2 regions of the Vibrio sp. YIC-376 genome follow, and region 2 is predicted to be linked to the other one. Evidence: predicted binding sites of a transcription regulator. Region 2 holds the regulator's gene; the other holds the start of a gene.

Region 1 (3,156 bases), on a different contig from region 2:
AGCTGCCATTCTGGATCGTCAAAGAGGTGAGCATCATGTTCCGCTGTTTGATGAGCGGCTATTTAGTTGCCGTTCTCGATTATTAACCCCATGTGTTAAAGAAGCCAAAGCGACATTAGGGACTATCGTCCGCGAACAGAACGAAGGTAAGTTAACCGCTCTTCGCGCTGAATACATTACCGAACGATTAGTTGCACAAATTGCTGCTATTCAACGCGAAATATCGACAACGAAAATCCGCAAAAACGAAATTAAACACAGTAGCCATTTCCGCAAGCCTATCAATGTACTGTATCAAGAACTGGCTCAGCACCAAGAATGGGCTCGACGCTTACGAGAAATGGTGCTTGATAAAGAAAGAGCCGTAGAGGCAGCTCCAAGCTTTATGCGTGCGGAAGCCCAGAAAGCGCTGCTCGCGACGGAGCAAAGACTGGAACGCTGTGAAGCAGCATTAGTGAAGCTCGAAAACCAAATAACTCACAGGGAAAAACATCAGTAATGTCTGACCAATGTAAAACGCCTTTAGAGGACGCGCCAGAAGAAATAAAGTTAGCTGTCGACCTCATATACCTGCTTGAATCAAATGACATTGATCCTAAAACCGCGCTAAACGCGTTGAAAATCGTACAAGTAGATTTAGAGAACAAACTAAAAGAAAAACAGTAGCCTCTCATCTTCAAACTTCGTTTTCAGACCTGTTCTTACAATATTTTGAGAATCATTTTCATCACATTTCAGCAATGCTACCATCCACGACAAATACCTAGACATGGATTGTGAAAATACATTAATAAATGCTGAGTGGGATTAGCACATGAGGTTCATGACATGATTAGGTACAAACTGAAAAGCCTTGTTTACCATAACAGATGGCCAATAACTGGTGCCAATAACACAGTAATCATACCAGCGAGCATCATCGCAACGCTGGATATGACCCCTTCAGAACTTCCCAGTTGATATGCTTTTGCAGTACCAGCTCCGTGAGCGGAAGCACCCAGACTTGACCCCTTACCCAAGCGAGAACGAATTGATAAAACGGTAAGAATTACTTCTCCAACAGCCATTCCTATGACACCAGTCATCACAACAAATAATGCAGTTAAATCTTCTTGACCACCAATCAATTTACTAGCTTCAACCGCAAAAGGAGTCGTAACAGAACGCATTGCTAAGCTTTTCTGCAAAATCGCTGACAGACCAAAGATTTTAGCCAATAAAACAGAGCTTCCTATCGCTACAAAAATGGACGTAAGAACACCAATTGACATGGATAACCAATGTCGTTGAATAAGACGACGGTTGTCATACACGGGAATAGCAAAAGCAACAGTGGCAGGGCCAAGCATCCACAACAGCCAATGAGACTCTGACATATAAGATTGATAAGGAATGTGAAAAGCGAACACGACCACAATCAGCAACAAAGGCGCCAGCAACAAAGGCATCAAAAAAATTGTTTTTTTACGCTGATAAAGTATTTTGCTCAAATAATAAAAAACAACTGTCATCAATAAACAAAATAAACCCAATCCAAAATCTGTTTCGAACATAGTTATTGCTCCGTATGTTTTGTCAGTTTTTGGTAGTGTCTGTTGCTTTTTCTCCGGGACAACTGCAACTCAAAACGATAAACACGATCAACAACCGCAGCCGTAATTCCCAAAACTAAAACTGTACTAATCAGTAATACAACAAATATCCGTAATCCTTCCGTTTCCATCAGAGATTGGTATTTCACCACGGCAACCACAGCTGGCACAAAGAACAATAGCATTTCAGCTAACAGCCAAGTTGCACCTTTACGTAACCAGCTTGCTTTGATCACACCAAGAAACAGACACAACAGTAATATCAGCATCCCAGCCAAATTAGCTGGCACCGGAAAATTAAATTGTTTAACCAAATACTCGGCAATCAACCATATCGCAGATAACAAGCCAATTTGCAGCAAGGTAAGCAATCCACCAGTAAATACCTTCATGACTTCTCACTCCATTCTGAGATTTTGATCACATTATATCCAGAACAAAAATAGTCATATAGTGAATTTTTATTATCAAAAGTATGCCAAAATGGCATAATTTTGTAATGGTTAATTTAAGCAAAGCATGGACATTAAATCACTTCGTTATTTTGTCGAACTCATTGATCAAAAAAGTTTCACCCGTGCTTCAGAAAATTTATGCGTGACCCAACCAACAATCAGCAAAATGATACAAAGTCTCGAACAGTCTGTTGCACAACCACTTATACATCGTGAGGGGAGAAAGTTTTGGCTAACTGATGCAGGAGAAATCGTATATCTTCGGGCAAAACAAATATTAGAGACAATGGCACAATTGAACTCCGAACTCATTGATCTCAACAAATTAGAACGAGGTCATCTTCGCTTAGGCATCCCACCTATGGTTGGTCCCCTGTACGCTGGATTAATTCGCCAATATAAACAACTCTACCCGAATGTAGAACTAGCGATCGTCGAATACGGAGGCAAGAGGATTGAGCAAGCACTTATTGATGGCGATCTTGATGTTGCAATCACCATGTTAGCGACTCAGAATAGTGATTGCTTAACAAACCTTGCCCTTGATGAATATCCCATTCATGCCATTTTACCTGTCACAACTTCTTGGTCAGAAAAAAGCTCGATCTCATGGGAAGAGTTAAAAGAGGAACCTTTCTATATCTACACCGAAGAATTTACCTTGAGTGATTACATTAAGAGCCAATGCCAACAAGCAGGGTATTCTCCGCAAATTTCAGCCCGTAGTAGCCAGTGGGACTTTCTCGTTGCTCTTGTGAAAAGTGGCGTTGGTGTGACCTTTCTTCCTCAACCTTTATGTAATCGTATTTTTGACGAAGATGTGCTGATAATACCTATTCAGCCCTCCATCAATTGGCAACTTGGCGTGGTTTGGAATCAAGAGCGTTATATCTCTAAAGCTGCAGAGGCATGGATTAAACTTTGTCAGGAAAGTGGAAGGATCCATGCGTAGCCTAAAGCAAGTAATCCCTGAAATATAGGTGACCAAAGTGAATTGTGTATGGATATGAAACAGAGAAAGCAAGGGCTTTCATGCGCAATGGCGGCAACATCCTCTATTTGAAAGCGGCACTAGGCCATGTCAAAATTGAACAAACGATGGTTTACGC
Region 2 (3,156 bases):
CGCTATTGCAGCTGGTGCGTTACGAAGGTCTGGAAAAGGCAGTGGAACTGGCGAACGACACGCGCTTTGGCCTGTCCGCTGGTCTCGTTTCAACGAATGACCAAGAGTGGGAATACTTTGTAGACCACATTCGTGCCGGTATTGTAAACCGTAACCGTCAATTGACTGGTGCAAGTGGCGACGCGCCATTTGGTGGTCCTGGTGCATCAGGTAACCTTCGTCCAAGCGCATATTACGCAGCGGATTACTGTGCTTACCCAATGGCATCTATGGAAGGTAGCGCGACTGAACTACCTGCAACGTTGAGCCCGGGTTTAACGCTTTAATTTGAAGTATATGAGCCTCGGCAATGTACTGTGGCTCAGTTTGCCAGCGCACTGCTGATGTATGGAGTATTAATGTGCGTTGGCTGACTAGTGAAGTGATTAAAAACTTAGACAAGCGTGTTTAGACTGACTGATATTCCGTCACAGGTTGGTGGCTGCTCGTTCATTATTCTGGACAGCTTTTAAGGCTGTGAACGAGCCGCCAACATTCTTATCTTATCCCTACATCTCGTAACAAGGAGCCGTTATGACGCCCGATGTGTTATTTGAATCACTATGGCAAGACTACATTCAACGTCTATGCCCTTCTGCTGCTAAAGTTCATCAGCTTCTTCAGGAAGATGAACCTTTAATTAACGACCATATTGCTTTACGCACATTTAATGTTGAGCCTCTTGGCATTGAAACGCTGGCTAAGCCATTTTTAGCGATTGGCTATGAAGCGTGTGGTGATTATGTCTTTGAAAGCAAGAAACTCGTTGCTAAGCACTACGAGCACCCAGATCCAAAACAGCCAAAAGTCTTTATTAGTGAGCTCAAAGTAGAAGAGTGTTCTCCAGAGCTACAAGCGATTGTTGCGAAGCTGGTGGCACAAGTAGATGCAGAGAAACTGACAGGCAGCGCATTTTTGCATGGTGGCCGTTTATGGGACCTAAGTTTTGCAGATTATCAGACTCTGGCTAAAGAGAGCGAATACGCGTCCTGGCTTGCTGCACATGGTTACGGTGCAAACCACTTTACGGTTAGCGTGAATCAGTTGAACCAGCACAATGAAGTGCAAGAAGTGAATGATCACTTACGTCAAGCTGGATTTGTGATTAACGAGTCTGGTGGTGAAGTTAAGGGCTCGCCAGAAGTTTTGCTGGAGCAATCTTCCACCATGGCTGATAAAGTGCCTGTTCACTTTACTGAAGGCTCTGAGATCATTCCAGGTGGCTTCTACGAATTTGCTAAACGTTACCCAATGGCAAATGGTGAACTTTATCCAGGATTCGTTGCTGCTTCTGCAGATAAAATCTTTGAGAGCACGAATAGTTAATTCAATACGTTAACTCGATTCCCGATGGCTGCTTAAGGCCGTTGGGAATGGGGCTCTAGACTGACTCACTTTTATCTGTAAAGAAAAAGCCACCAATGTTGCCATTGGTGGCTTTGATTTATTTGACTTACGTTACTCTTATCAGAGATTAACGAGTACCGTAAACTACGATAGTTTTACCGTGCGCAGAGATTAGGTTCTGCTCTTCTAGCATCTTCAAGATACGACCTACTGTCTCACGAGAACAGCCAACGATTTGACCGATTTCTTGACGAGTGATCTTGATTTGCATGCCATCTGGGTGAGTCATCGCATCTGGTTGTTTTGCCAGGTTCAGAAGCGTCTGAGCGATACGACCAGTTACGTCTAGGAACGCTAGGTCACCCACTTTTTGGCTAGTTACTTGAAGGCGACGAGCCATCTGCGCAGAAAGACGCATTAGGATGTCTGGGTTTACCTGGATAAGCTGACGGAATTTCTTGAAAGAAATCTCAGCCACTTCACAAGGAGATTTAGCTCGAACCCAAGCTGTACGCTCTTGGTCTTCCTCGAATAGACCAAGTTCACCAATAAAGTCACCTTGGTTTAGGTAAGAAAGGATCATTTCCTTACCTTCTTCGTCTTTGATAAGAACCGCAACAGAACCTTTAACGATGTAGTACAAGGTTTCCGCTTTTTCGCCCGCGTGAATTAGCGTGCTCTTTGATGGGTACTTATGAATATGACAGTGTGAAAGAAACCACTCTAATGTTGGGTCGGTTTGAGGTTTACCTAGAACCATAATATCTCACTTCCTCTGCAGGGTACGCTTGCGCTATCCATATTTTAGCTAAGCCTGAATCAGGTTTACTAGAATAAGAGCACTTTTTATATGCTGCAAGCTATCTTGTGTTTCGGTAAGAAATAGTATCCTTTTTCTAGGATTATTTCTTGATTTTAATCGTGCCATGGTTGCTATTTTGTACGCAAAACTGTGCACATGATCACGGTATGAAAAGTAAACACTACGAAAGCGAGATTTTTAGCCAATTTTTCCTGTTTCTATGAGTTGTTGTAGGATAGGCCGTACGATCAGCTCCATCGCAAAGCTCATCTTTCCGCCAGGTACAACGATGGTGTTGTGGCGTGACATAAACGAACCATCAATCATGGCCAGAAGGTATGGGAAATCGACATTCTTGATACCACGAAGTCGGATCACCACAAAACTCTCATCTAAACTCGGAATACCTTTCGCGTTGAGCGGGTTTGAAGTGTCCACCGTCGGTACACGCTGAAAGTTAATATGAGTACGTGAAAACTGTGGAGTGATGAAGTTCAGGTAGTCATCCATCGAGCGAACGATGGAGTCCATGACGGCCTCTCGTGAGTGGCCACGGTCACGTGTATCGCGCACGAACTTTTGGATCCACTCCAGGTTTACAATCGGTACCATGCCAATCAGAAAATCGACGTGCTGAGCTACGTTCACGTCGCCATCTACAACGCCACCATGTAACCCTTCATAGAAAAGTACATCGCTGTTCTCTGGCAAATTTTGCCAAGGAGTGAAAGTCCCTGGCATCTGATTGTATGGTACGGCTTCATCGAATGTGTGCAGATAACGGCGTATGCTACCAGTACCGTTTTCGCCGTACTGATGGAAAAACTTTTCCAGGCCAGGAAAGTCATTGGCTTGTGGACCAAAGTAGCTGATGTGTCTGCCTTGTTCGCGTGCTTTTCGAATTTCGATATCCATTTCCGGGCGAGTAAAGCGATGGAAGCTGTCACCTTCAACCCATGCCGGTTTGA

Evidence for each region. Region 2 encodes CRP, which controls carbon source genes, mostly activating them, when cyclic AMP is high. Its sites were predicted from a motif close to TGTGANNNNNNTCACA; they were not measured.
Region 1: WJM94_RS18810 (CidA/LrgA family protein) is a predicted target of CRP. The motif match lies at 2,002-2,017, and genes of this name have one in related genera.

What each region holds. Positions count from the first base shown of each region.
Region 1 covers NZ_JBBWFK010000011.1:58,894-62,049, forward strand. Annotated here, with positions in the region: gene WJM94_RS18795 (primosomal replication protein) at 1-499, shown strand, start outside; gene rsmS (pleiotropic regulatory protein RsmS) at 499-666, shown strand; gene WJM94_RS18805 (LrgB family protein) at 858-1,553, opposite strand; gene WJM94_RS18810 (CidA/LrgA family protein) at 1,556-1,984, opposite strand; gene WJM94_RS18815 (LysR family transcriptional regulator) at 2,112-2,999, shown strand.
Region 2 covers NZ_JBBWFK010000023.1:17,389-20,544, reverse strand. Annotated here, with positions in the region: gene astD (succinylglutamate-semialdehyde dehydrogenase) at 1-326, shown strand, start outside; gene WJM94_RS23105 (DUF1338 domain-containing protein) at 574-1,365, shown strand; gene crp (cAMP-activated global transcriptional regulator CRP) at 1,514-2,146, opposite strand; gene WJM94_RS23095 (phosphoribulokinase) at 2,387-3,156, opposite strand, start outside.